3 regions of the Undibacterium sp. Ji49W genome follow, and region 3 is predicted to be linked to each of the others. Evidence: predicted binding sites of a transcription regulator. Region 3 holds the regulator's gene; each other region holds the start of a gene.
The links. Region 3 encodes sigma-54, which starts transcription at its own class of promoters, with help from an activator protein. Its sites were predicted from a motif close to TGGCANGNAANCTGCTTT; they were not measured.
Positions count from the first base shown of each region.

Region 1: the regulator sigma-54 is predicted to act here: its motif matches at 3,402-3,419, upstream of glnA (type I glutamate--ammonia ligase).
Region 2: the regulator sigma-54 is predicted to act here: its motif matches at 6,625-6,642, upstream of nirB (nitrite reductase large subunit NirB).

Region 1 is NZ_JBMPOW010000019.1:6,240-16,394, reverse strand. Features, by position in the region: gene ACO0LK_RS21380 (rhodanese-like domain-containing protein) at 1-462, opposite strand, end outside; gene ACO0LK_RS21375 (bifunctional diguanylate cyclase/phosphodiesterase) at 493-2,823, opposite strand; gene glnA (type I glutamate--ammonia ligase) at 3,555-4,970, shown strand; gene ACO0LK_RS21365 (DUF4124 domain-containing protein) at 5,097-5,585, shown strand; gene glnL (nitrogen regulation protein NR(II)) at 5,681-6,754, shown strand; gene ntrC (nitrogen regulation protein NR(I)) at 6,833-8,344, shown strand; gene ACO0LK_RS21350 (phosphatidylglycerophosphatase A) at 8,459-8,983, opposite strand; gene thiL (thiamine-phosphate kinase) at 8,980-9,948, opposite strand; gene ACO0LK_RS21340 (FAD-dependent oxidoreductase) at 10,081-10,155, opposite strand, start outside.
Region 2 is NZ_JBMPOW010000008.1:122,041-132,195, reverse strand. Features, by position in the region: gene ACO0LK_RS11825 (PAS domain S-box protein) at 1-1,081, opposite strand, end outside; gene ACO0LK_RS11820 (EAL domain-containing protein) at 1,091-3,199, opposite strand; gene ACO0LK_RS11815 (protein kinase domain-containing protein) at 3,353-5,065, opposite strand; gene ACO0LK_RS11810 (nitrate/nitrite transporter) at 5,089-6,303, opposite strand; gene nirB (nitrite reductase large subunit NirB) at 6,673-9,102, shown strand; gene nirD (nitrite reductase small subunit NirD) at 9,130-9,474, shown strand; gene ACO0LK_RS11795 (molybdopterin-dependent oxidoreductase) at 9,530-10,155, shown strand, end outside.
Region 3 is NZ_JBMPOW010000011.1:149,855-160,009, reverse strand. Features, by position in the region: gene ACO0LK_RS15470 (ABC transporter permease subunit) at 1-961, shown strand, start outside; gene ACO0LK_RS15465 (ABC transporter ATP-binding protein) at 972-1,700, shown strand; gene ACO0LK_RS15460 (alpha/beta hydrolase family protein) at 1,879-2,796, shown strand; gene ACO0LK_RS15455 (enoyl-CoA hydratase/isomerase family protein) at 3,567-4,661, opposite strand; gene hpf (ribosome hibernation-promoting factor, HPF/YfiA family) at 5,328-5,675, opposite strand; gene ACO0LK_RS15445 (RNA polymerase factor sigma-54) at 5,785-7,272, opposite strand; gene lptB (LPS export ABC transporter ATP-binding protein) at 7,284-8,036, opposite strand; gene lptA (lipopolysaccharide transport periplasmic protein LptA) at 8,037-8,588, opposite strand; gene lptC (LPS export ABC transporter periplasmic protein LptC) at 8,616-9,266, opposite strand; gene ACO0LK_RS15425 (KdsC family phosphatase) at 9,263-9,799, opposite strand; gene ACO0LK_RS15420 (KpsF/GutQ family sugar-phosphate isomerase) at 9,799-10,155, opposite strand, start outside.

The DNA of each region.
Region 1 (10,155 bases), on a different contig from region 3:
AGCACCCAGCCATGGCAGGCCCAGTTGGCACCAGCCGCCTACGGTTTTTCGGTGGCCGTCGGCGTCTTTGTCGCCTTCAAAGCCTTGCAGGATGTCAAAGCAGCTGGTGTAACCATTCTCTGTTGCCAGTTTGGCTGCATGGCGCGAACGCACGCCAGAGCGGCATAGAAAAAGAAGGGCTGTGGTTTTGTCGGGTGCCGCAGCTTGCAGTTGTGTCAGAAAATCAGGATTGGGGACGCCACCTGGGTAGAGGCTCCATTGCACGGCCTGATGTTGCGATGGATTGATGTTGACGCGACCCACCCAGTCACGTTCGGCATTGGTGCGTACATCCACCAGCAAGACCTTGCTATCGTTTTGCAATAATTCAAAAGCTTCTTGCGGGGTGATTGCGCCGGCATAATCCAGGGCTTGTTCCTGGCCACGCTGGCGCGCTGTCTGAAGATGATCAGTGGTGGACATATTGGTCTCCGTGCATTGTTGCTGAATGGGTTAGCCTTTAGTGTATATTAAATCGGGGCTCGGCTTACCATATAGATAACCTTGAAATGCCTGGCAGCCCTGCTGTACCAGAAACTTTTGCTGCGCGCTCGTTTCTACGCCTTCGGCAATCACTGCCAGTCCCAGGCTTTGTCCCAGTCCTATGATGGTGCGGGTGATGACGGCATCATTGGTATTGTTGAGCATCTCACGTACGAAAGACTGGTCGATTTTTAATTGATCCAGGGGCAGGCGCCTCAGATAGGATAGGGAAGAATAACCAGTCCCGAAATCATCCAGGGAAAAACCGACTCCCTGCATTTTGAGCTGATTCATTCTTGCGATGGTTTCTTCTGCGTTATCTACCAGCAGGCTTTCTGTCAATTCCAGTTTCAGTTTGCTGGCATCGATGCTTGCATGACGGATGATGTCCTGCACCTGGGCCACAAAATCAATCTGCTTGAATTGGCGGGCGCTGACATTGACAGCCAGCGTCAGCGCTGATGTTGCCGGATCTCGCTGCCACTCGGCCAGCTTCTGGCAGGCGGTCTGCAAGATCCAGATACCAAGTGGGATGATAAGCCCTGATTCTTCAGCCAGGGGAATGAATTCGGCGGGAGAAACCAGGCCGCGCAATGGGTGCTGCCAGCGTACCAGCGCTTCTGCGCCAATGATGGTACCTGCCGCATTTACCTGGGGCTGGTAGTGCAGGACGAACTGCTGTTGCGTCAATCCCAGACGCAGATCTGCTTCCATGGCGGCGCGGGCATTGACGATATCAAGCATGTCCAGGTCAAAGAAACGAAACAGGTTGCCACCGCTGGCTTTGGCTTCGTACATCGCGACTTCAACTTGCTTCAACAATTCTTCTGCATTGTCGTTTTGTCTGCCAAACAGGGTAATACCGATACTGGCGCTGCTGTGATATTCAAAATGCTCCAGGTCATATGGCTGATGCAGGTCGGACAGTATTTTGGCGGCGATCATTTGCGCTTCTATTGCTGCTTCGCGTAGATTGTCGCTGAGATCATCCAGCAGTAAAACAAATTCGTCGCCACCATGGCGTGCCAGCGTATCGCCTTGCCTTATGCTATGCGCCAGGCGCTTGGCAACCACTTGTAATAACAGATCACCTTTGCCATGGCCGATGGTGTCATTGATGCTCTTGAAATTATCCAGGTCAAGAAACAGCAGGGCGCCAAAGCGGTTATGACGGGATTTGCTCAGCAGCGTGTGTTGTAACCGGTCCAGCAACAGACGGCGATTTGCCAGGCCTGTCAGGGCGTCGTGGTAGGCGAGATGTTCGAGTTTTGCTTCTGTGGTTTTTCTTTGGGTGATGTCCAGCATGGTGGCAACATAGTTGACGACGTTGCCATTGCCGGATTTGACTGCGGTGATGGTAAGCCATTCGGGATACACTTCACCGCTTTTACGGCGGTTCCAGATTTCGCCCTGCCAATAGCCACTCTTTTCAAGATAGGCAGTCATTTCGGCATAGAAGCTGTTGCCGTGCATGCCGGACTTTAGCAGGCTAGTTTGCTTGCCTATGGCTTCTTCCCTGGTGTAGCCGGTGATGCGGGTAAATGCCTGATTGACGCGCAATATGGTTCTGCGTTCATCGGTGATGACCATGCCTTCCTGGCCTTCGAAGGCAATCGCGGCAATACGTAAATCTTCTTCTACGCGCTTACGTTCGGTGATGTCTTGCACGGTGCCATAGCGATTGATGGCGCTGCCGTCTGCCTGCCGTTCCAGCTTGATTTGTATGTGTAGCCAGCGGGTCTGGGTGTCGACCAGTATCCTGTGTTCGATTTCCATATCCTGGCCTGTCATCGCCTTGGCCCAGGTATTGATTACCAAGGTTTTGTCGTCCGGATGGATGCGTTGTATGAGGGTGGTACAAGTTATTTTACTACCCGGGCTGATGCCCCAGATGCGGCAGGCTTCTTCTGTATACCGTATATCCTGATTATCCAGGCTGCTGATCCAGCTACCGGTTTTTGACATGGCCTGGGCGCGGCGTAATTCTGCCTCGCGTTGCGCCAGTTGGGCAGTTCTCTTCTCGATGATTTTTTTCAAACCGTGCTTTTGTTGGCGTGCTTCCAGCAGTAACCTGACCAGATAAGCCAGCATGGCACTGAAAACGAAGCCGATCAGATAGTTGAACAGTAGGTCGTGCCTCGCAGTGTTCGACGCATGTGCCAATTTTACGGAAGATGTGTCATCGATATTCCAGTCCCGCAGTTCTGGTATGAGCGAAAAGCTGACAAACAGGGACAGCAAAAAGATCGCTAAGGCGAACAGCAAAGGCCGGGTAAAAAATTGGCGTAAATATGCATGCATGATGATCAATGAATGTGGCGGACGGCGCACAAGAGAGCTTCGCACAATTGCTACGGGCGAAAACCTGTCGGCAAAGAATGCGATTTAATAAACAGGCAGGGTGACGATAGCGATTCAACAAATGAGAGTCAATCTCATTTGTTGAATTTAGTCGACCTATTGACACTTGCTTGATGCTGATCAAACGACGACCATCCAGATACTTTGTGATTGACGAGTTGAATAAGAGGCAGTTGCAAGATTAAGCTGGCAAGGTGCCGTTGCCACGGACAATGCCTCAGTACCTCAGTATTTCTATGCTACCAGGCAAGACTACGCAGCGACTCCAGATTAATTGAATGTGTATGAAGTACAAAGCAATACCATTTAAACAAGCATCATGGATGCGCACCTAAGCTGTGCAAAAATATATTTTCACAAGATAAATGCATTTAATTGGTGCATAAATTCATATTTGCACCAAATTGTAGCGGTTCGTGATTTGTTTATTTGTGGCAATGTGCCGACATGCACAAAGAAAACGCCACAAAAACAAGCATTTAACAAATATCAAATTTGAATATGCTTTGGCTGGTTGATGGCATGGATTCTGCTATCATCTCTCACTGAGTTTAGCCGCCAGTTGAATTCAAGAGTGGATGAGGTAGGACTGTTCACTCGTTCTTGGTTGCTGGCAGGTGCAGGGCTCAGCAATTTCCGAATTTTTTTTAGCTCTATTTGAGGAGTTTCACATGGCAATGACAGCCGCAGAAGTCTTGAAAATGGCGAAAGACAACGAAGTTAAGTTCGTTGATTTTCGCTTTGCTGATACCCGAGGCAAAGAACAGCACGTTACTGTTCCAGTTTCCCAGTTCGATATCGATAAATTCGAATCTGGCCACGCATTTGACGGCTCGTCTATCGCTGGCTGGAAAGGTATTGAAGCATCCGACATGTTGTTGATGCCTGATCCTAATACTGCCAATATCGATCCTTTCTTCGAAGAAACAACATTGTTCATGCAATGTGACGTCATCGAGCCATCCGATGGCAAAGGCTATGACCGCGATCCACGTTCCATCGCAAAACGCGCTGAAGCGTATCTGAAATCTTCCGGCATTGGTGATACCGCCTACTTTGGCCCAGAACCAGAATTCTTCATTTTTGACAGCGTACGCTGGAAAGTGGACATGTCCGGTTCCTTCGTCAAGATCGATTCCGAAGAAGCTTCCTGGACAACAGGCGAAAAACTGGAAGGCGGCAATACTGGCCATCGTCCTACCGTTAAAGGCGGTTATTTCCCGGTTCCTCCAGTCGACAGCTTCCAGGACATGCGTTCTGAAATGTGCCTGATCCTGGAATCCCTGGGCATCCCGGTTGAAGTGCATCACCACGAAGTGGCTGGCGCTGGTCAAAACGAAATCGGCACCAAGTTCTCTACTCTGGTAGAGCGTGCTGACTGGACACAAAACCTGAAATACGTAGTCTGGAACGTAGCGCATACCTACGGCAAGACAGCGACTTTCATGCCTAAGCCTATCGTTGGCGACAACGGTTCTGGCATGCACGTGCATCAATCCATCTGGAAAGATGGCAAAAACCTGTTTGCTGGCGACGGCTATGCCGGTTTGTCTGATTTCGCCCTGTACTACATCGGCGGCATTATCAAACATGCAAAAGCATTGAACGCGATCACTAATCCGGGTACCAACTCCTACAAGCGTCTGGTCCCAGGTTATGAAGCACCGGTTAAACTGGCTTACTCCGCACGTAACCGTTCTGCTTCCATCCGTATTCCTTACGTTGCCAATCCAAAAGGTCGCCGTATTGAAACACGTTTCCCTGATCCACTGGCGAACCCATACCTGTGCTTCTCTGCACTGATGATGGCAGGTCTGGACGGCGTTCAAAACAAAATCCATCCTGGCGAAGCAGCGAGCAAAGATCTGTACCATTTGCCGCCAGAAGAAGATGCATTGATCCCGACAGTCTGCGCTTCCCTCGAAGAAGCACTGAATGCATTGAACAAAGATCGTGAATTCCTGACACGCGGTGGTGTGTTCAGTGACAGCATGATTGATGCGTACATTGACTTGAAAATGCAAGAAGTACAACGCTTCCGCATGACGACTCATCCAGTCGAATTCGACATGTACTACTCTCTGTAATTAGGGTAAAAACAGAAAAAGCGGGGGCAACCCCGCTTTTTTTGTTACAAATGCTAATTTTTTCGTAATTGTGTTGCATCGCTGCATCGCATACACTACAAGTCCGTGATTGATTATTGCTTTAATATGAATCGACTATTGTCAGCTTTCATTCTCCTGATTGGTGTGCAGGCTTACGCCCATGCACAGTCCGATGTGTATTTATGCGTCGACGAGAACGGTAAAAAAGAATACAAGAACACGGGCGCAGTCAAAGGTTGCAAAAAGGTGGAATTGCAGGGCATTACGGTGGTACCGGCCCCTGTTTTACCGGCGGCAGGCAAAAAGCCTCAAGGTAAGCCAGCCAGCAGCCCTACCGACTTTCCCAAAGTAGATGAGGGAACGCAAAAAGCCAGGGACTCAGACCGCAAGCAGATTTTGCAGGACGAATTGAAGGCGGAAGAGCAGAAGCTCGCGAATTTGAAAAAAGAGTTCAATAATGGTGAGCCGGAAAGGCGAGGCGATGAAAAGAATTACGCCAAATACCAGGAACGCACCAATTTGATGAAAGAAGACATCAGTCGCACCGAAAAGAACATAGAAGCGCTTAAACGAGAGATAGCCAATTCGAAATAAGTCGCCCATGTCGGGAAATGGTGCCAACAGGCACCAGTCCGGGCATGATGCTTGCGTAAAGGTCGCTGTGTGCGGCCTTTTTTTATGGATAACGTTTGAAAACTCCACTTACCTCATTTGCCGGACTGGATTTGCTGACCTCAGCCGTTATCGTGCTGGATGCGGAGGGCAGTATTTTATTTGCCAATGCCTCTGCTGAAAATTTGCTGGACAGTTCATTCAAATCACTCACGAATTTAAAGCTGACAGACCTGTTCCTGAACGGCGAAGAGTTGATCGAGGTGTTTCATCAGGCGGTGGCACACCAGTTTGCCGACAAGCGCCAAGACCTGACGCTGGAACGCGCCGGGCGTGAAGCATTGCATGTGCACAGCATCGTGACAGCGCTGGATAATCCTGATACGCCGGTACTGATAGAGTTGCGCGAAAACGTGCAGCAACTCAAGCTCGACAGAGAAGAGCGCATGCTCGATCAAAGCAAGGCCAACAAGGAACTGATACGTAATCTGGCCCATGAAATCAAAAATCCTCTGGGTGGAATACGTGGTGCCGCGCAACTGCTGGAACTGGAATTGCCCGAGCGCCACCTGCGTGAATTGCGCGAATATACACAGGTCATCATCAAGGAGGCTGACCGCCTGCAGACTCTGGTGGACCGCTTGCTGGCACCGCACCGGCTGCCGCATATCGTTGGCGACGTGAATATCCATGAAGTCTGTGAGCGCGTGCGTAGCCTGATTGTGGCTGAATTCCCGCAGGGGCTGACCATCAAGCGCGACTATGATTTATCGATACCTGAATTTCGTGGTGACAAAGAACAGTTGATACAGACGGTGTTGAACATCGCCCATAATGCTGCCCAAGCCTTGCATGAAAGAATCAGACAGGGCGATGCAGTGCTGACTTTCAAGTCGCGTGTGGTGCGCCAGATCACGCTGGCGAAGGTTCGCTACAGGCTGGCATTAGATTTGCATATCATTGATAACGGTCCGGGAATTCCACCCGAGATACGCAACCGGATTTTTTACCCATTGGTCTCGGGTAAGGAGGGCGGCAGCGGTCTGGGATTGACACTGGCGCAAACTTTCGTTGAACAGCATCTGGGTGTCATCGAATGTGAAAGCAGGCCAGGGTACACAGATTTCCGGATACTCATTCCCTTACCTTGAAGTGAGGTAAAGGAAAAGTGGTTGCACCAAAAGTGCTCCTTCTATTGATATGCTTAACACAGAATGCAGAACGACAATATGAAACCAATCTGGATAGTGGATGACGACGATTCAATTCGCTGGGTGCTGGAAAAAGCATTGGCGAGGGAAAATCTGGCAACGCGCAGCTTCACCAATGCAAGAGATGCGATGAACGCTTTGCAAAGCGATACACCGCAAGTGCTGGTCTCTGACATACGCATGCATGGTGCTTCCGGTTTGGAACTCTTGCAAACCGTGAAGGCCAAGTATCCGGGTTTGCCTGTAATTATCATGACGGCGTTTTCGGATCTGGAATCGGCGGTCGCGGCATTTCAGGGCGGCGCATTTGAATACCTGGCCAAGCCTTTTGATCTGGACAAGGCAGTCGAGCTGATACGCCGTGCACTGGATGAAAGTCTGCGTGAATCCAGTGTTGAGCAAAGCATGTCAGAAACCCCGGAAATTCTGGGGCAGGCACCAGCCATGCAGGATGTGTTTCGCGCCATAGGTCGTTTGTCACAATCGAATGTGACGGTGCTGATTACCGGCGAATCCGGCAGCGGTAAAGAATTGGTGGCACGTGCACTGCATAAGCATAGCCCACGCGCATCCCAGCCGTTTATTGCATTGAATACAGCGGCTATCCCCAAGGATTTGCTGGAGTCAGAATTGTTCGGCCATGAACGTGGCGCTTTTACCGGCGCGCAAACCACACGACGCGGACGCTTTGAACAAGCCGAAGGCGGCACCCTGTTCCTGGATGAAATCGGTGACATGCCTTTTGATTTGCAGACACGTCTGCTGCGCGTTTTGTCGGACGGCCATTTTTACCGTGTAGGTGGGCATCAGCCTATGAAGGCGAATGTGCGCGTGATCGCGGCGACGCACCAGAATCTGGAAACCCGTGTCAAAGACGGTCTGTTCCGTGAAGATTTGTACCATCGTTTAAATGTCATTCGCCTGCGCTTGCCAAGCCTGCGCGAACGCCGCGAAGACATACCGCTATTGACCAAATATTTCCTGAATCAAAGCGCCAAGCAACTGGGTGTTGATGTAAAGCGCATGTCAGAACCGGCATTGCAGTTTTTATCCAGCCTGGATTTTCCGGGTAATGTCCGGCAACTGGAAAACCTGTGCAACTGGATTACCGTCATGGCACCGGGGCAGACAGTAGAAATCCCTGATTTGCCGCAAGATCTGGTGCCAATCGCAGCACCGGCAAGCCCGCCAGCCGGTATGAATGGCAGCGATCTCCATGCACGTCCGGCGGAATATACGGCAGCAGCGCCTGTGCAGGCTGGTGCCAGTGCCTTTATGGAAAAGCCTGTGTATCGCAGCGGTGAAAGCTGGATATCCTTGCTGGAAGCCGAAGCGGCAGCCATGCTGGCAGAAGGCCAGTCTGAAGTCATTGACAAGCTGGGTCGCAGCTTTGAATCTGTCGTCATCAAGGCAGCCTTGCGCCATACCCATGGCCGCAAGAATGACGCCGCCATTCGCCTGGGCATAGGCCGCAATACGATTACACGCAAAATCCAGGAACTGGGTATTGATGGTGTAAAGGACGAATAAAATCGCAATCGTTTGCCCGGTGTGAATGCTGATGTAAACGCTGAAGTGATCGTGAAACAAGAAGGGGGACATGCAAGCATGTCCCCCTTCTTGTTTACGTGAAAATTAATGTATTCACAGTGCGCGCCACAGGGCAAAAGTCAGCAGGCAAAAGAAGGCCGCCACGATGTCATCCCACATCACGCCAAAGCCACCTTTGAAGCGGCGGTCAAAATAGCCGATAGGGGGCGGTTTTGCCATATCAAAAAAGCGAAAAATGATAAAGGCCCACAATTGGGTTTGCCAACTGGCAGGCGTGATGAACAACAGCACCAGCCACATGGCGATGATTTCATCCCATACCATGCTGCCATGATCGGCGACTCCCATGTTCCTGCCGGTAATGTGGCAAGCCCAGACACCCACGATAAACCCCAGAAGGATGATGATAGCCCAGTTGGTCGTGGTAAAAATTTCTGGCCAGCGCGTGGAAAAAACATGGAAACTCAGCCAGCCAAACAAGGTGCCGGATGTACCCGGCATAATCGGCGACAGGCCGCTACCAAAACCCTGCGCCAGTATATGGGCGGGGTGGCGCAGCATGAAACGCCAGGTGGGGTGGGTGACGATGGCTGTCTGGCCTTGTTCGAGAGTAGTCATGGATTGACGAAATGATCAAAAGATTGATAAGTCAGATGCAGGTCTTTGCCTTCATCATCCAGCAGGCGCAAACCGCTGGCACCTTGTATCTGGCCTATGCGGGTGACGACGGTGTTCGATTGTGCTGCCGCAGCCAATATCTGCTGCCTGTTGCTGACTGCTGCGGTAAAGCACAGCTCATAGTCATCACCGCCATTCAGGGTAAATTGCCTGCGTAAATCCTGTGGCTGTGTTTGTAATACTGGCCCTGCCGGTAACTGGTCTATCAACAGCGTAGCGCCGACGCCCGACTTGTCCAGGATATGGCCCAGGTCGCCAGCCAGTCCGTCTGAAATATCCAGTGCCGCATGGGCGATACCGCGCAGCGCCATACCCAAAGCAATACGCGGGCTGGGAGTATGCATGCGCAATGCTGCCTGCTGATGTACTTGCGGGTCCAGTGATACTTCATTCCAGTAAGCCGCCAGCGCCAGGCGGGCATCACCCAGACTGCCCGATACCCAGATATCATCACCGCTGCGGGCAGCATCACGACGCAGCGCTGTGCCGGGGGGCAGTTCGCCAAAAATCGTGATGCAGATATTCAATGGGCCCTTGGTGGTATCACCACCGATGAGATGGCATTGATGTTCATCCGCCAGGGCCAGCAAGCCGGCTGAAAATTCAGCCAGCCAGGCTGGATTGGCTTCCGGTAGCGACAGGGCAAGGGTGAATGCAACAGGTTTTGCCCCCATGGCTGCCAGGTCAGACAAGTTCACGGCCAGACATTTGTGGCCCAGCATGCGTGGGTCAGCATCGGGGAAGAAATGACGTCCAGAAACCAGCATGTCGCTGGAAATCGCCATTTGCATGCCCGGACTGGGGTTGAGCAGGGCGCAATCATCCCCTATACCCAGGGCGACGCGACTGTCTTGAATATGGTGTTGCGCAAAATAGCGCTTGATGAGGTCAAATTCGGAAAGCATGCTTGCATTGTACCGAATGAAGCCGGGGATACAACATGGACTGGCTTAATTCGGTACAAATGCTTACCTACCCAGGCGTTGACTGGTGTTTGCCAATCAACATAATCAACACATTCAGCACAATCAGCACAATCAAGCCAGGGATGTCATGGCTGTAGTCTGTGCTTCTGTCAATTCACCGATCAGTGTGGTTCTCGATTTGGCACT
Region 2 (10,155 bases), on a different contig from region 3:
CGGCCAGCAGGGATTCAAAGCCTTTTTCCTGATCACTTTCGCTGATGAACAAGGCCTGGGTTTGGGCGATGGCGTCACTCAGCATGCGCTGTTGCTGTAACTGGCTGTCCAGTTCCTGGCGTTTCAGGACACCGCTCACCCAGTCGCCCAGCAAACGCACGAATTCAATTTCCACATCTGAAAATGGGAACAGGCGTGCATGCACGTCAGAAAAATTCAGGGTCCCATATTGGCGCTCATTCATGTACAGTGCGACAGAAATATAGCTGACCACACCCAGTTGTGTATAGCCGGGGTGATGCTGATAAGGACTGTTGAATACATCCGCGATATGAAAGACGGTATTGCTGTTCACCGTCAGTGACGCAAACGAATCGGATAGCGGGATTTTTTCGCCTTCGTGAAAACGGTCATCTCCGGATTGTCGCAAGACGATTTCACACATTCCGTCTTCTACTTTAACGATATGCCCGGTACCGATGCCCAGGTAATCACAGGCCATTTCCAGTGCCTGTCGTAACAGGTTTTCAGGGTCTTGATATGACAGCGAGGTAATTTCTGTCAATGCCAGCAAGGCATGGTGCTGGCGCTGTTGTTCTTCCCTTGAGAATTCATGTTCCACGCAATCGGCAAGATCGCGCAGGGCGATGATGTCATCCTGGCTCAGGGTTCTTGGCATGCTGTCTATGATGCACAGTGTGCCCAGCCTCTGGCCGTTCCTGGCCCGCAGTGGTGCACCGGCATAAAAACGTATATTGGGTTTGCCTGTGACTAGCGGGTTGTCAGAAAAGCGCAAATCCAGCCTGGCATCTGGCACATACAAGACATCCTGCGACAGGATGGCGTGGCCGCAAAACGAGATATCCCGGGGTGTTTGTGTTGCATCCAGTCCCTGACGTGACTTAAACCACTGCCGGTCGGTATCTATCAGTGACACCAGGGCAATCGGCGTCTGGAACAGATGTCTTGCCAGCCGCGTCAGCCGGTCAAAGCGTTCTTCTGCCGGAGTATCGAGGATGGCACAGGCCTGTAGTGTCTGCAGGCGTATGGCTTCATCGTGAGGGAGGGCAGGTGCTTGCATGGGAATCGCTCAGTTCGCCGGTAAATTGGACAACCATGTTTGCAGGGCTTCGCCGTACAGAGGCTTGCTGGCAAAATAGCCCTGCATGGAATCACAGCCCAGCATACGCAAGGTTTCGCGTTCTGCGGCAGTTTCTATGCCTTCTGCAATCACGCTCAGCCCCAGACCATGGCCCATGGAGATGATGGCCTTGACCAGGCTCTGTGTAATGGGCAGGGCATTGATATTGGTCACAAAGCTGCGGTCTATCTTCAGTTCGCTGACAGGCAGGCGCTGCAAATAGGATAGCGAAGAATAGCCGGTACCAAAATCATCAATCGATAAATCGAGCCCGATATCGCGCAAGCGCTTGAGCAGCAGTATGGTGCTGTCGGGGTCTTCCATGATACCGCTTTCGGTGATTTCCAGTTTCAGCAAGGCCGGGTTGACGGCATGGCGCTGCAACAGTGCGGCGATCTGGTCTGGAAAACTGGTATCGCGCAAGTCATGGGTGCTGACATTGACGGCAATGGTTTGCTGCGGATAATGCTGTTGCCAGCCGAGCAGGGTGGTGATGGCTTTTTCCAGCATCCACATGGTCAGCATGCTGATATAGCCGGTGCGTTCGGCAAAGGGAACAAATTCTGCCGGTGAAATAAAGCCACGGGTCGGGTGCTGCCAGCGCACCAGCGCTTCAAAGCCATAGGCCTTGCCATCGACCAGATGCAGTTTGGGCTGCAGCCACATTTGCAATTCAGAATCCCTGACGGCAGAACGCAGATCAGACAGCAGACTTAAATGACTGAGACGTGAAGCTTCTTGCGCATCGGTGTACCAGGCTGCTGCACTGGCGCTACGCTTGGCCGCATACAGCGCCACTTCGGCATTGCGTATCAGGGTCATCAAGGGCAATGCAGTGTCGATGGTGATGGCCAGGCCGTACACCAGGCTGACATCGACAGAATGCTGGGCACACTTGACCGGTTCGGCCATGACAGCATCAATACGCTGATGCAGGTTTTCCATGGCGCTTTTGCTGGTATCAAAGCACAGGATGGCAAAGGCACCGCCAGCCAGTCTTGCCAGCCAGGGTTTGCGCTCGCCATTGTCCTGGCTGACTACTGATTTGAGGCGTGTGGCTACGTCGTAGATGACGGTATCCCCAGTATCAAAACCTAAGGTCTCATTGATGATTTTAAGGCGCGCCAGATCCATCAGTAGCAGGCCCTGGTGGGGCTCGCCTTTGCCGTCATGGGTTTTCAGCAGGAAGGTGCGGTTGGGCAGATCGGTCAGGGGGTCGTAATACGCCAGGTGCTCGACAGTTTGTTCGCGTATGCCGATAGCGCTGGCCATGGCATTCAGAGCTTCGCCTACCCGCGCCACTTCTTCGGTCTTGCCGGGAATGACGCGCGTCTGGTAGTCGCCGTTGGCAATTCGCAGGGCACTGGCCTGTAGCCGCGCCAATGGCCGCACCACACTGCGTGTTGTCAGCCAGGCCAGCAGCGCTGCTACCAATACCGCAAAGCTCGACAGCAATGCCACCATCATGCCGGTGTGTTCCAGGTCATGCTGGGCTTCGGCCTGGTGTTGTTGTATCAGTTTTTGTTCACGGTCGAGGAAAGTTTTTGATTCCTGTAGCAAATTGCCCAGCGCTGGCTGCACTTGCTTCAGAAAGGTGGATTTGGCAGCTTCCTGTCCTTCATCTTCGAGCTGGTTGACGGTGACAAGATAGTTTTGTTGGTAAATATTGCGCTTTTCCTTGAGGTTCTTCAGGTTCTGCAATTGTTCATCATCGCTTAGCGTGGTTTCCAGGGCGCTGATGAGTTTGTCAATCTGACGGTTTTTTTCATCGACGGCGGCATATTCGGGTATGCGCTGTTCATAGGGAACGGTCAGCAATTGCAGCAGGGCACGTCCGACATTTTCTGTGGATAAACTGAGTTCCTGTACATATAGCAGGCTTTGTATTTCCTTGCTGGAAAATTTCTCGCTTTGCGCTGTCATTTTGCGAATTTGTGAGATTGGCAACAACAGGACGATAGTGAACAAGCCCAGCAGCAAGGCATAGCTGAGCGCCAGCCTTACGCCTATGCGGCGCAGGCGCAGTATATGTATCAGGCGGTCAAGGCTGTTACGCATGGCAAGGGCAGTCTACAAGTGAATATCTGCCCAATGTTAATACACTATTAATTATGAGGGCAATATCATTGTTCACACTCACGTTTATTTATGAGTCAGTTCCAACAAACAGTTGCAGTATGCATCATGCCACGGACGCGAACAGTGTTTCGCTTAACGTGCAATCAGCAGATATACCAGCAAGAGATTGGCGACGATGGAGATGATGGCCAGCGCACGCCACAGTGATAGAGGGTCACGCTGGGCCAGCGGCTTGATGCTGGGAGCAGGCAGGGGATGGGCGGCACCGCGTTCCAGTGCCAGCAGAAATTCTTCTGCCGTTTCAAAGCGATCTTGCGGGTCGCGGGCAACTGCTTTCAGTAAGACATTTTCCAGCCAGTGTGGCAAGTCAGGGCGATAACGACCCGGCGTCACCGGCTCACCAAATTTTGGGCGCTGGAAAGGTTCGACCTCACCATAGGGATAATGCCGGGTCAGCAGGTAATATAGGGTCACGCCAGTGGCGTAGATATCCGTCGCTCTTGACGGCGGTTCCCCCTGGAATTGTTCTGGTGCCAGAAAAGAGGGCGTGCCTGCCAGATTGAAATTGCTGGCTGGTGAACTGTCCTTGCTGTCAAAGCCGGACTGCGCCACGCCCAGATCGAGGATGCGGATTTCATCATCGTCACCCAGATGTACATTGGCGGGTTTGATGTCCCGGTGCAAGATGCTGCGTCTGTGCAGCGCACCGACGGCACGCACCAGTTTGCCGCCACAGACGACGGCTTCGGGCACGGTAAAGTGTTGCCCTGCATCCAGCCGTCTTTGCAACGAATCGCCAGCATGCCAGGTAGACAGGTAATACAGGTAATTTCTTTGCTCGGGCGTGATCACCTGGGGGAAGAAGCGGGCGACCACGCGTTTTGCCAGCCAGGCTTCATGCGCAAAGGCAGAACGTTCCTGGGCATCTGTAGCGCGGTCGGGGTGCAGGGTCTTCAGCACCAGCTTGCGATGATGTACCGGATCGGTCACGCGGTACAGCAGCGTGGTCTGCGAGGTATGCATGACTTCATCAATCACGTAGCCATCAAGCGTCTGGCCAGGTTTCATGCGGGGTGGTACGGGCAGGACATGCAATTCAGTAATGGCGTCGCGCAAATCGCCTTCCGGCAATTCATTGACACGCACGACCAGGGCGCTGCAATTGTCTTGTGAGCCTGCTTTCATGGCGGCTTCGCACAGGCCAGTACAGGCCAGATCCGGGCTCAGGCTTTGGGTGCTGACCTGTTGCAGAAAATCATTCAGGTCATATTCGCTGATGGCAGCCCAGACACCGTCACTGGCCAGCAAGAACACATCACCGGCACGCAGTTCACCCATACCATGGTCTATCACCAGGTGAGAATCCAGGCCTATCGCACGCGTCAGCACATGCTGCATTTCCGGCCTGTCCCAGACATGATCCTGAGTCAACTTCTGCAAGTTGCCATTACGCAGCAGATAGCAGCGGGTATCGCCGACATGGGCGCTGTAATACATGCGCCCACGCAGCACCAGGGTGGTCAGGGTGGTGGCCATGCCAGCCAGCTCGCGTCTGACCGAGCCTTGCTGTTGTACCCAGCTATTCATGGCGACCACGACTTTTTCCAGCGCCGTGGTGACTTCCCAGGTATCCGGCGTGGCGTAGTAATCGGTCAGCAAGCCGCGCACGACATATTCAGCTGCCTCGCGTCCGCCCTCACTGCCGGATACACCATCAGCAACGGCCAATATCATGCCCTTGCTTGACAGTTCCGGTTCGCCCGGCGTGACCATGCCGACAAAGTCTTCATTACGGCTACGCACGCCTGCGACAGACTGATAGCCGGTAGTGACGATGAGTGGCATGGTGTGGGATAAGCCTCAGGTGATCAGATTTTGGCGGTGGTCATGGCGGCAGAACCCCAGGTGGTGCGCCAGCGTTTCTTCACCAATGATAAACCGAGCAGGGCGACAATTGCCAGGCCAGCAAAAATTGACAGACCCAGCTGATAGCTGCCGGTGATCTGGCGTGAATAACCCATACTGGCCGCCAGGTAAAAACCACCGACACCACCGGCCATACCCACCAGACCGGTCATGACGCCCATCTCTTTGCGGAACCGTTGTGGCACCAACTGGAACACGGCGCCATTGCCGGTACCCAGTGCCAGCATGGCGATCACAAAGACGACCACGGCAGCCACGGATGACTGCAAGCCAGTCGCAGCTATAAACAGGAAGGCGGCAGCAACGGTGTACATCACCGACAGTGTCTTGATACCACCAATACGATCTGCAATACGACCACCAAACGGACGCACCAGTGAACCCGCAAATACGCAGGCAGCCGTGAAATAACCGGCGTGTATCGGCGACAGGCCATACTGAGTATTGAAATAAATGGTCAGCGACGATGCCAGACCAGAAAAACCGCCGAATGTCACACTGTAGAAGAACATGAACCACCAGGCATCCTTATCCTTCAGCACGGCCAGGTATTCACCCATTGATTTGCTGGGTGTTTCACCCGGCGCATCCTTGGCAAAAATCAGGTAGACAATCAGTGCCACTATCAATGGAATCAGAGCCAGTCCAAACACATTCGACCAGCCGTAGGCAATCGCCAGTGCTGGTGCAAACAGGGCAGCAAAAGCAGTGCCGGAATTACCCGCACCGGCAATACCCAGCGCCGTGCCCTGATGCTCTGGCGGATACCAGCGCGACGCCAACGGCAGTGCAACCGCAAACGCAGAGCCTGCCACACCTAAAATCACACCCAGAAATAATAACTGTTCATACGTATGTATATTGCCCAGCCATGCCCAGCACAGACCTGCCAGCACCACGACCTGACCAATAAGACCGGCTTTTTTGGGTTTCAGATGATCGACCAGGATACCCATCACGATGCGCAACAATGCACCGGCCAGCAATGGCGTAGCAACGATCAGACCCTTTTGTGCGGCGGTCAGCCCAAGGTCTTTGGATATCTGTATCGCCAGCGGACCCAGCAGTACCCAGACCATGAAACTCAGATCGAAGTAAAAGAAAGCCGCTAGCAGTGTCGGCGGATGGCCTGCTTTCCAGAATGATGTTTTTTGCATGATCGCTCCAATGATGAACGAGCATGCCACTTGCAAGTGCCGTGCCATGAAATCGTGCAGGAAATGGGCTGTTTACTTGCTTGCAGCAGAACGAAATGTGCAAAAAATGTGCGTCAGGTAAATTAAATGGTGCAATGCACCAGTTTGGCCAATTTATTTTTTGTAAAAAATAGGTTTTTCATATCACGCTTCAGCAAGTGGCATTACTCATCATGCTGATTGATTATTTGTTGGTTTTACCTGTGCAAAGCTATTTTATATATGGTTTTATTGGTGCGTACAGAATAAAGCGGGAAACTTGGCTAAGCGAAAATTTCGAACTGGCATTGCTCTTGCTTATAAACCGTGGAGACATGCAAAGGAGCAGCCATGAAGAAATTAAAGCTAGTGATGGTCGGGAATGGTATGGCAGGTGTGCGTACCCTTGAAGAGTTGATCAAGATTGCCCCGGATTTGTACGACATTACCGTTTTTGGTGCAGAACCCTATGCCAATTACAACCGCATCCTGTTGTCACCGGTGCTGGCGGGCGAGCAGACCATCAAGGACATCATGCTCAATGATGTCGATTGGTATGAAGAAAATAATATCACCCTGCATCTCGGTAAAAAAATCACCAAAATCGATCGTCACAAACGCATCGTGATTGCCGAAGACGGCACCCAGACCGAATACGACCGTTTGTTGCTGGCAACTGGTTCCACTCCTTTCATGTTGCCGGTACCTGGCAAAGACCTCAAGGGCGTGATTGCCTACCGTGATATCTACGACACCAATACCATGATAGAGGCGGCAGAAAAGCATACGCACGCTGTCGTCATCGGTGGCGGCCTGCTGGGCCTGGAAGCAGCCAATGGCTTGAAAATGCGCGGCATGAGCGTCTCAGTCGTGCATCTGCCTGGATGGTTGATGGAACGTCAGCTGGATCCTGTTGCAGGCAAGATGTTACAAAAATCCCTGGAAGACCGTGGCCTGAATTTTCTGCTTGAAAAAAATACCGAGGCCATCACCGGTGATGAAAATGGCCATGTGAAATCCATACGCTTTACCGATGGACTGGAAATTCCGGCGCAACTGATCGTCATGGCTGTCGGCATACGCCCTAACACGGCACTGGCAGAATCAGCCGGTCTGTACTGCAATCGTGGCATCATCGTCAATGACACCATGCAGACCTATGACCCGCGTATTTATTCCGTCGGTGAATGCGTGAACCATCGCGGCACGGTGTACGGTCTGGTCGCACCTTTGTTCGAAATGGCCAAGGTCTGCGCCAATCATCTGGCGAATTTTGGTATTGGTCGTTACCAGGGTTCAGTCACATCCACCAAACTGAAAGTGACTGGCATCGATCTGTTTTCTGCCGGTGAATTCATGGGCGGTAAAGATACCGAAGAAATTATCCTGTCTGACCCCATAGGTGGCGTCTACAAGAAGCTTGTTGTCAAGGATGACAAGCTGATTGGTGCCTGCCTGTACGGCGATACCGTGGATGGCAGCTGGTATTTCAAACTACTGCGCGAAGGCAAGAATATTGCTGAAATCCGCGATTCGCTGATGTTTGGTGAATCGAATACCGGCGACGTGGGTCATGAAGGCCACACCAAAGCCGCCGCCATGCCGGATGAGGCCGAAGTCTGTGGCTGCAACGGCGTCTGCAAAGGCACCATCGTCAAGGCCATCAAGGAAAAAGGTCTGTTCACGCTGGATGATGTACGCAAGCATACCAAGGCATCGGCATCCTGCGGTTCCTGTACCGGGCTGGTAGAGCAGATCATCATGTTCACCGCCGGTGGTGATTATTCAACGGCTTCAAAAGTCAAACCCATGTGCTCGTGCACTGATCATAGCCACCAGCAAGTGCGCGATGCAATCAAGGCCAACAAGCTGCTGACTGTTGCAGGCGTACAGGAATTCATGGAATGGCGCACACCGAATGGTTGCTCCAGTTGCCGTCCGGCCATTAACTACTACCTGATTTCCACATGGCCGCGTGAAGCCAAGGATGATCCGCAATCGCGTTTCATCAATGAACGTTCACACGCGAATATCCAGAAGGATGGTACTTATTCCGTCATCCCGCGTATGTGGGGCGGCGAAACCAATGCCAGCGAATTGCGCAGGATTGCCGACGTCGTCGATAAATTCAATATACCAACAGTCAAGGTCACCGGTGGCCAGCGTATCGATTTGCTGGGCGTGAAGAAAGAAGACTTGCGCGCCGTGTGGCAAGACCTGGGCATGCCATCAGGCCTGGCATATGCCAAGGGCTTGCGTACCGTAAAAACCTGTGTGGGCAGTGAATGGTGTCGCTTCGGTACGCAAAATTCCACCCTCATGGGGCAGCAGCTGGAACGAGAACTGGCGCGCATGTATTCACCGCACAAGGTCAAGCTGGCCGTATCCGGTTGCCCGCGCAATTGCGCCGAGGCCGGTATCAAGGACGTTGGTGTGATCGGCGTCGATTCTGGTTGGGAAATTTATGTGGGCGGCAATGGCGGTATCAAAACCGAAGTCGCGCAATTCCTGGTGAAACTGAAGACGCATGAAGAAGTCATGGAATATACCGGCGCTTTCCTGCAACTGTATCGCGAAGAAGGCTGGTATCTGGAACGCACCGTGCATTACCTGGACCGTGTCGGTCTTGACTATGTGAAGAAAATCATCCTCGAAGATGACGAGCGTCGCAAAGACCTGTACCAGCGCTTGCTGTTTGCGCTGGAGGGTGAATCTGATCCGTGGCATGAACCAGAAAAAGCCCAGGTCGATACGCGTCAATTCGAGCGCTTGCCAGCATAAGGCCAATTTAGTTGAGAGGAAAGAAACATGAGTCAGGATTGGCAAGTAATTTGTCGTGTTGAAGATATCCCCGTACTGGGTGCGCGGGTAGTGGCCCGTGCCACCAAACCGGATGTGGCTATTTTCAGGAATAGTGAAAACAAGGTGTTTGCTTTGCTGGACAAGTGTCCGCACAAGGGCGGGCCCCTGTCGCAAGGCATAGTCTTTGGTGAAAAAGTGGCTTGCCCGCTGCACAACTGGAATATTGAATTGCCTACGGGCTGCGCCATTGCACCCGATGAAGGCTGCACGCAAAAATTCAGTCTGAAAGTGGATGCAGATCAGGTGTATCTGGATGCGAATGAATTGCGTACACTTGCAATAGAGGCTTAGGAACAATGCGCTGCATCCCATGTTTTTGTGATGCAGCGAGCACTTAAAGGCATGTATGACTGAAACCAAATCTACCTGTTGTTATTGCGGCGTTGGTTGCGGTGTAGTAATTGAAAGCGAAGGCGGGCAGGTTGTGGGCGTACGTGGTGACCCGGATCACCCAGCCAATTTTGGCCGCCTGTGCAGCAAGGGCAGTACCCTGCATCTGTCGGCAGATGCCCGAATACAGCAACAGGTCAGGGCACTGTATCCCGAAATGCGTGCGCCATCTGCGGGGCGGGATCAGTCACGCCAGCGCAGTGACTGGGATACCGTCATTGCCACCATTGCCGGCAAGTTTGCCGACAGCATCAAGGCGCATGGCCCCGACAGCGTTGCATTTTATATTTCCGGTCAGTTGCTGACTGAAGATTATTACGTCTTCAACAAACTCGCCAAGGGCCTGATAGGCACCAATAATATCGACAGCAATTCGCGCCTGTGCATGTCCAGCGCTGTGGCTGGTTACAAGCAGACACTGGGTGCCGATGCACCGCCTGCCTGTTATGAAGATATAGACCTGGCCGAAGTGATTTTCATCGTGGGCTCGAATACAGCGTATGCCCATCCTATCTTGTATCGTCGACTGGAACAGGCCAGGGAAAAGAATCCAGCATTGAAAGTGATTGTCGCTGACCCGCG
Region 3 (10,155 bases):
TCTGACCATCTTTGGTTTGATGACCCTGTTTGTTGTGTATTACCTGCAGGACGGCATCGTTGGTTTTGTCAATAGCCTGTTCGGCAAAGGGGCGCGTCATGTGGAACTGGATGCTGCCAGTGCACAAGCCAGTAACGACCTTGCCATCGTGAAGGCAAGTGAGGCCAGGGTTGGCGTATTGCTAACCGCCAGAAAAGTACTGATGCAGTTCGGTGGACTGAAGGCATTGAACCAGGTCGATCTGCAAATTACCAAGGGCACGGTACATGGCCTGATTGGTCCGAATGGTTCAGGCAAGAGCACCATGATGAATGTTCTGACCGGCATTTATCAGCCTACCGATGGTGTGGTGGAATTTGGTGGTCATGTGATATCCGGCAATACCCCGTCAGCCATTGCGCTGGGTGGTGTGGCACGTACGTTCCAGAACGTGCAATTGTTTGGTGAAATGACGGCCACTGAGAATATTCTGGTGGGCCTGCACAATACCTTCCGCAGTAATGTGCTGGACGTCATGTTGCATACACCGCGCTATATGCGTGAAGAACGTCAGGCCCGTGAACGGGCTGCCAGCCTGCTGCATTTTGTAGGTCTTGCCGACCTGGCGAATGAGGAGGCACGTAACCTTCCATATGGCAAACAGCGCCTGCTGGAAATCGGGCGTGCGCTTGGCCTGAACCCGCAATTGCTATTGCTGGACGAGCCTGCTGCGGGTCTGACTGCTCCGGACATCAAGGATCTGATTGCCATCATCCACAAGATACGAGAACACGGTATTACCATCATCCTGATTGAACATCATATGGATGTGGTCATGTCGATCTGCGATATTGTGACCGTGCTTGATTTTGGCCAGAAAATCGCCGAAGGCAAACCTGCGGCAGTACAGGCTGACCCCAAAGTGATAGAAGCTTATCTTGGTGGCAGTGTGGCAGATGCAGCCGACATCGTCGCTGCATAAGGAGAACATCATGTTGAGCATTTCAAATTTACATGCAGCCTATGGCAAGGTGGAAGTCTTGCACGGTATTTCTCTGGAAGTACCAAAGGGAAAAGTGGTGACCCTGATAGGATCAAACGGCGCCGGAAAAACCACGACCATGCGCGCCATTTCCGGCATGCTGAAACCAAAAGAAGGTTCTGTCGTGCTGGCCGGAAAAGATGTGACAGGCATGGATTCACACAAGATCGCACGCGCCGGTCTGGCCCATTCACCCGAAGGGCGGCGCGTATTTGCCACCATGTCGGTGACAGACAATCTCTTGCTGGGTGCCTTCCCCCGTTTTACCCGTAGCCGTCCGCGTGGCGATATAGATACTGACTTACAAAAAGCCATGGATTTATTTCCGCGTCTGAAAGAACGTCGCAATCAGCTGGCTGGCACTTTATCTGGCGGCGAACAGCAGATGCTGGCCATGGCCAGGGCGGTGATGCTTAATCCCGATGTCATTTTGCTGGACGAACCCTCCATGGGGCTGGCACCTATACTGGTGGATGAAGTCTTCCGCATTATTGTGCGCCTGAAAGAGGAGGGTACTACCATGCTGCTGGTGGAGCAATTTGCAGCGGCTGCCCTGGCTGTGGCAGATTATGGCTATGTGCTGGAAAATGGACGTATCTCGGTGCATGGACCGGCAGCGAATCTGCAAAATGATCCGGCTGTGAAGGCGGCTTATCTGGGTGGTGGTGCGCATCATTGATTGATGTTGTTTTCACCGAAAAATGGAGAGCTTGCTCTCCATTTTTTTATTGAAATTCCTTAAAAAATTTACATTGCTTATGTTATTTTAGTGGAAGCAGCTATCGCCAGAAAAATGGCATAACATCAAAATTTCCGCTTAGTGCATTCTTATGATTTCACTTTCTTCTTGTTTTCGCGTGTCGATTTTGACGTTGACGATCTTCTTTTGCACTTCAGGAATCGCAGCACCAGCCCTTCAGGAACACCATATCAGTATTGATGGCAAGGAAAGACGGTATTACCATTTTTCTGATCCTGCATCAGTGACCCAGGGGCAGGCAATAATATTGGTCAGTGGTTCGGGTTGTGATGATTTTTCGGCGCGATTACCCAAGTTCTTTGAGCGGTATCCTGAACCGGTTAATGTCTATTATCTTGAAAAATATGGCGTCATAAAAAGGGCTGACGGCAGTAAATGTTCGTCGGAATTTCTGGCTGCTGACAAATTTGAAATACGTTTATCCGATCATTTGAAGTTTATAGGGGAGGAGCCTGATCTAAAGAAAATGCCCGCACGTTCCATCGCTGTACTGGGATTTTCAGAGGGCGGAGCGATAGCCCCCTATATCGCCAGAGACAATAAAAAAATCGGTTGGCTGGCGACGGCGGGTAGTGGTGGTTTGAAGCAAAGTGAAGAATTTCTGATCTTTGCAGATCGTGGTGTAGAACCTTATGCCAAGCCTTTCTCGAGAGATTATTTTTTGCAGGTTTATGACGAGATCAGACGTGATGGCAATAATCTGGAAAAAGAATTCTTTGGGCATTCCTATGTCTACTGGTCCGGACATTTGTTCTCGGATCCACTGGACGTATATGCAAAGCTGGATATCCCCATGGTGGCAGCGATGGGAGAGAAAGATGACAGTGTACCCATAGAGTCAGGACGTGCCTTACGGGATTATTTCCTGAAGCATCCTGAAAAGGATTTTCAGTTCGTGGAATTTCCAGGTGCCAGTCATGGTTTGAAGACATCTGATAAAAATGGAGCGCAAGAGTTTATTGCGAGTTTGGCGGCGTGGTTTAAGGGGAGGAAGAGAGCGTTTGAATTGAAGTAGCTGGCATCAGTAACGAACTGGCACAATTTTCAAACAAGTTATTTGTATCGACGTCATTCCAGCGTGTTTCTAGCTGGAATCTAGTGGTGTTTTTGGCAGGCTATTGCGTGAGTTAATTTCAGATTATTAGAACTCATTTCATAAATAGGGATGAGTGCGAGCAAGGTGATTCGGGATGCAGTGCAAGGCGTGACGCGCAGCCAAGGCTGGTGCCTTGGCAAGCGGCACAACGCTGCAATGCGCCCGCGAAGTGTCAATGCGGCCAGCTCCCGAAGGGTTTGCCTCATAACGCGTGCTGGACTGCAAGGTGTGAATAATTCGACTCGTTGTCAATAGACCCGCTATTGACTGCCTCGTCCGCCTTGCCAGCCCACGTTATGAGGCAAACGCATCTCACCCCTATTTATGAAATGAGTTCTAGTATTTTGAGTAATCTGGTTTTCAATGCCAACAGACGTTCATTTTGGATTGCAGGCCGGTGGTAGACCGGCGGCTACCCACCTTTTTGCTTCGCCAAAAAGGTGGGCCAAAAAGGCGACCCAGGCGTCGTCGCCCCTGCGGGGTTCCCTTTGCTGCCAGTCAAAAAATGGGAAGGTCCGAAACTCGCTTCGCTCAAACATCGGCCCTTCTTTTTCCATTTTCTGCCTTGCATCAAAGGCGTCGACACATGGGAACTGCTAAAGTCAAAAGCAACCGCAACTTCAAAAGCAACCGCAACTTCAAAAGCGATGACAATGCGACCTTTAGTTAAATTGCTTTTGCGGGGTAATTTATCCCTGCAAAAAACGCAAAGGATGTGCGTGGGTAGGCCATACCTCGATGAAGAAATTTGCCACCTGTTCTGTCGTCACCTCTGCCAGCGTGGTGGGTGACCAGCGTGGTGTATTGTCTTTGTCTACCACCAGCGCACGCACACCTTCCAATACTTCACCGTGTTTGAAACAGTGGCGTACCATGTTTCTTTCCATACGCAGGCAATCGGATACGGTAATGCTGGCGCTGCGCCGTAATTGTTCCAGCGTGACAGACATCAATAGTGGAGAACGTTTTTGCATGATGGCAAATGCCTGTTGTGCAAAATCAGATGTGTCTTGCTGCAAGTTGTTGCTGATCTCGATTGCACAGTTTCCGCTGAACAGGGCATCAATGCCTGATCTGTTTGCGGCCAGCTTACTGTTGCCGGGGAGTGCCTGATCAGCAAAAGGAACCGCAAATTCGCGTATTGCGGCTCGTACATCGGTGGCGGTATTTTGTTCCAGAAGATGCATCAAGGCAGGCAATTTTGATGTCGGTATAAATACATCGGCCAGCCCTGCATACAGCGCATCGGCTGCGTTAATGACTTCACCGGTCAGACCCATGTAAGTACCAATTTGTCCCGGTGCACGTGATAGGAAGTAACCACCACCCACGTCCGGGAACAGGCCGATATTCACTTCCGGCATCGCCATTTTGGTACGTTCCGTGACGATGCGCAGGCGGCAGTCATTGCCTGCCTGGGCGATACCCATACCACCTCCCATGACGACCCCATTCATCAGCGCGATATAAGGTTTGGGGTAGAAATGAATTAAATGATTTAGTGCATATTCTTCGGTGAAAAAATCTTCCAGCAAGGCAGAATCACCTTTTGGTGTTGCGGTGCCTACATCATAAAAGAAGCGGATATCACCACCTGCACAAAATGCCTTTTCACTGCTGCCATGGATAAATACTGCCCGCACGCTTTGATCATCCTGCCAGGCCAGCAAGGTCGTTGTCAGCGCTCTAACCATATCGAGAGACAGCGAGTTCAGTGCTTTGGGTCTATCCAGGATGATATAGCCGATGTTGTTCTTGACGGAGGTGAGTACAAATTGGCTCATGGTGGTTGACTATGCAGGGTAGAGGATGAAGCTGCTATTTTAGCTTTGTCGGACGTGGGCGTCACGGGGTGTATATGCTTATGAGGAAATGATGCAGGGGCGAGATGTTTGTTGTTGTTGTTGTTGTTGTTGTTGTTGATCTTCAACCGCTTGGGCCGATGTAATTTGTGCGTCACAGAAAATGGAAAGAGAAGATCCGATGTTTGAGCGAAGCGAGTTGCGGATATTCCCATTTTTTGTGATGCACAAATTATGCTGAAGCGCAGCGCAAGCACCCGTAGGGCGAGTCTGCGGTCGCCTTTTCTTTGGATACTTGCTTTTGGCGACGCAAAAGAAAGTATCTCGGCTGCCGGGCCGAGACCCGGCTTGTGTCCACGGAGGGCGATCGTCTTAATCAAAGTGTGGCATATAACGGGCGACACGGCATACATAGAACGCCGCTGGATTCCAGCCAAACCCACGCTGGAATGACGCCAATAAAAATGCCGTGAATCAACTAACTCGCAGCTTGTTGAGCAACGCATGCTACAAACAGCAATAAAAGTAAATTATTTATTTGAAATGTCAGAAACGATATCTACAAAAAACCTATCATCCAGCAAAAAGGACGCCTGTAGCGTCCTTGTTTTGGATGTCCACAACCCTGTTAAGGTAAGGACTGGGGTCTTATGAAGCCGATGCCGGATCAGGTATGTGCTTGATGGCGTCGTGCTGATGGTTTTGTATCTTGTCTTTATGCTTGATGACCTGACGATCAAGTTTATCTATCAGTGTATCGATAGCTGCATACAGATCATGCGCCAGACTTTCTACATGGATATCTTTGCCACTGATATGCAAATTAATGTCCGCTTTGTGTCGTTTTTCCTTTTCCCGGAGCTTGTCCACCGTCAGGATGACGGCGATATCAATGACCTGGTCGAAGTGTCGCCTGATACGTTCTAGTTTGGTATGTACATATTCACGAATTGCAGGAGTTACTTCGACGTGATGTCCACTGATGGTGAGATTCATACTGTGCTCCTATAGTGATGTTGCTTGCTGTAACGATAAGCTCATTGCTGTCTTATTGCCTTGAGCTAAATCATATATAGCAATTCAAACCGTGATTACAAGGACTTGCTTACAAAGATTTACGCAAACTCACTGGGGGGATTTTGAGGGCTTCACGGTATTTGGCAACTGTCCGTCGGGCAATTACCATGCCCTGTTCACCCAGCATGTCTGCAATTTTGCTATCAGAGAGTGGGCTTTTCTGGTCTTCTGCTCCTATCAACTGCTTGATGAGTGCGCGTATCGCGGTGGAAGATGCTTCCCCCCCTGTTTCCGTCGCGACATGGCTGCCGAAAAAGTATTTCAACTCAAACATGCCGTGGGGGGTCAGCATGTATTTTTGGGTTGTTACACGCGAGATAGTGCTCTCGTGTAATCCTAGTGTATCAGCAATTTCGCGCAAAACAAGGGGGCGCATGGCAACAGCACCATGCGTGAAAAAATTGCGTTGTCTTTCAACTATGGCTTGTGCAACGCGCAAAATGGTATCGAAACGCTGCCGCATATTCTTGATCAGCCAGCGTGCCTCTTGCAACTGTGAGCCGAGCCCGCCTTCCCCACGATTTTGTTTCATGATGTTGGCATACATGCTGCTGACACGCAATTTGGGCATGACATCCTGATTCAGCGAGACTTGCCAGCCATTGGCTGATTTTTTGACAATGACATCTGGCACGACATAATCCGATTCATCGACTGCAAAATCGATACCTGGGCGGGGCTTGCATAGGCGGATGACGGTTTGTGCGTCGCGCAAATCTTCATCATCGCAGTCGAGGATTTTCTTGAGTTTGGTGAAATCTCTTTGTGCAAATAAAGTCAGTTGCGTTTCAACAATTTGCAAAGCCAGTCTGCGTGTCACGAAAGCAATTTTAGGCAAGCGCTTGATTTGCAGGGCAAGGCATTCAGATGGTGTGCGAGCGCCCACACCTGCCGGATCAAAGCTTTGCAGCATGTTCAGGGCAAATGCCAGTTCTTCTGGCTCGACGCACAATTCCAGTGGCAGGCTGGCATGGATTTCATCCAGGGTTTCTGTCAGGTAGCCATTGTTGTCGATGGCATCAATCATCAATTCGACCAGGGCGCGGTCACGTGGCTCGCGCAGGTTCAGACGCATTTGTTCTTGTAAATGTTCTCGCAGTGTAATGTGGGCGGCACCCAGTTGTGGCCTGCCATCTTCATCGTCACTGCTTTTGCTGCCATGATGCACGTCGTCAAAACCCCAGTCTTCTTCGCTGGAGCTGCTTGTGTCATTGCTGACGGCGATATCAGCGTCAGCCTGAGGTTCTGTAGCTGTGCTGCTTTCTTCGCGGGATGCTGGCGCTTCCATGCCGGCGTCTGCTGCTGTGCTGCTGGTATTGATGGCACCGTCTGCCAGCAGGCGTACTGCGTGGTCCAGCGGGTCATCCACACGCTCCAGCATGGGATTTTCTATGAGCAGGGTTTCCAGCTCCTGGTGCAATTCCAATGTGGACAATTGCAGCAACCGTATGGATTGCTGCAATTGAGGCGTTAATGCCAGATGCTGGGACGTGCGTAGTTGCAGGCTTTGTTTCATGATGATTCCCGTCACATCCGGAAATGTTCTCCCAGATAGACGCGCCGCACGGATTCATTTTGTATGATGTCATCCGGCTTGCCGCTGGCCAGTACGGCCCCCTGATTGATGATGTAGGCATGATCACAGATGCCCAGAGTTTCACGCACGTTATGATCGGTAATCAATACGCCGATGCCACGTTCCTTGAGGAAACGCACAATGCGCTGGATTTCAATCACGGCGATCGGATCAACACCGGCAAAGGGTTCATCCAGCAAAACGAAGCGCGGGTTGGTGGCCAGTGCGCGGGCAATCTCTACACGCCGGCGTTCGCCGCCTGATAGTGACAGTGCCTGACTTTCCCGGATTTTTTCAATCTGCAAATCGGCCAGCAGGGCATTGAGCCTTTTGACGATGGATTTCTCGGAAAGAAATTTTCCATTGGCATCTTTTTGCAATTCCAGCACGGCACGGATATTTTCTTCTACCGTCAGCTTGCGAAATACCGAAGCTTCCTGTGGCAGGTAAGACAACCCCAGCACGGCCCGCTGGTGTATTGGCAATTGTGAGATATTGACAGCATCAATCGTGATATCGCCAGCGTCGGACGGCACCAGGCCAACGATCATGTAGAAGGAGGTGGTTTTGCCGGCACCATTCGGGCCCAGCAAACCAACCACTTCACCGCTTTTCACTTCCAGCGATACGTCACGCACCACCTGGCGCGCGCCATAACGTTTTTGCAATCCCTTGACGAGCAAGGTACTAGGCGTGGCAGTCATTTAATTGGTCTGTTTGGGTTGCAGGGTGATTTTGACGCGGCCGGCACCGTCTACATGCTGGCCCGTGGTTGAATTGGTACCGATGGCGATATCATTTTTACTGTCATAGGACAGGTATTCGCCCTCTTGTTCCTGGGTGACCTTCTTGCCTTCCAGGTAGCGCACTTTGGCTTTGGAAATGAACTTGACGATTTCTGTCGTCTGATTGTATTCCGCACGGTCCGCTTCACCTTCTACCCACAGGTCCGGGCCGCCATCGCGTTTTTGCCGGAAGCTGACTTTTTTGCTGACGCCACCAGTCAGTACGACAAACTGGTCACCGTTCGGGGCTTCGGTAACGACGGCTTTTTCCGAATTGACGACCAGGGTGCCGCGCACCAGTTGTACGCCTTTGGACAAGACGCGCACGCTGGTTTTTCCATCGCTTTCAGAGTAACCGGCCTCGATGGTTGTCTCCTTGAAACTGTCGGCTTTTTCTGCACCTGCTGGCGTATAGATTAAAGCTAAACAAGCCAGTCCCAGGCATTGGCTAAGGGAGCGTATCAATTTCATATTTTTCATTGGCAAATATCGCTTTCTCTATTTGGATGGTGTAGGGGCAACTGGTTCGCGTTCACGTTTTTTCAAGTGAATACGTACCTTACTTAGCAGCGCCAGATGTTGGGTGGAGTTGTTGGCCACCATACCTACGGCGGTGGTGTCCACTTTTCCTGTTTTGACGGTGATAGGCTTGTCAGTTTTGACAATATCATCGTCGGGTAACAGCAACAAATAACTGGTTTCCAGGCGCATGAATTGTGAGCTCAGGCCTTCGGGTCTTTCCATGCTGACGTTGTCATACAGACGTACTTCATCATGTTCACGCTTGGGCGTGGTGACCGTGGATTTTTGCGACACCACGGCCAGGTCAGCCAGCAGATGCAAAGGCGGGCGATCAACATCAAAGCTGTTGATTTGCGGGCGCTGAATTTCTATATTGTCATTGCGCGGCAGATGAATCAGGCGTTCACCAGTGATGTGGTAATTTGCCTTGCCATTATTTGACAGCCGGATAAAATTGAATTTTTCTACATAGTAATCCGGTGCCGAACGGGCAGATGAACGGTTCTGTTCATCATTCGCATTCCGCCGTATGACTTCCATCACCCAGATGGTACCCAGGGTCATCATGCCCAGCAGTATGACTGCCAGCCAGATGCGGAAACGGTCTATGGTCATATGTTGTTTCATGACAGGTAAGCCCCGATAGCCTCTTCATATTTACCCTGGGCGCGCAGGATGAAGTCGCAAACTTCCCGTGCCGCACCTTTGCCGCCACTGGCCGTGGTGACGTAATGCACTCTTTGCCTGACTTCTGCATGGGCATTCGGTACGCTGGCAGAAAAACCGCAACGTGTCAGTATCGGCAAGTCGATGATGTCATCGCCGATAAAGCCACAGACATCGGCAGGCAGATTCAATTCAGCAAGCAATTGCAGGAAGGCCGATTTCTTGTCGTGTATGCCCTGGCGTACATGGGTGATGCCAAGGTCGCTGGCACGCTTGCTGACAATCGCTGATTGCCTGGCGCTGATGATGGCTGTGGCAATGCCGGCCTGCTGCAACAGCTTGATGCCCTGGCCGTCAAGCACATTGAAGGTTTTCATCATTTCACCTTCCGGGCCGAAATGCAGGCTGCCGTCGGTGAGTATGCCATCCACGTCAAATATCATGAGCTTGATCGTGGCGGCATTATCGGCTGCAACTTGTCTTGCTTTTTCCATCAGATTACCTTGGCCCGTGTCAGGTCATGAATATGCAGGGCACCGACCAGTTTTCCCTGGTCATCGGCCACCAGCAACTGGTTGATGCGATAGGTTTCCATAATTTCTACCGCTTCTACCGCCAGTTGTTCTGGCCGTATGCGGCGCGGCTTGTCATGCATGACTTCGGCAATCTGTAACTGGGTAAAGTCGCGTGTGCCATCCATCAGGCGGCGCAAGTCACCGTCGGTGAAGATGCCGACGATATGCTGGTCTTTATCCACCACGGCGGTCATCGCCATGCCTTTTTTGGTAATTTCCAGCAGCGCGGTTTTCAGGCCGGTATCTGGTGTCACCTGCGGGATATCATCGCCGGT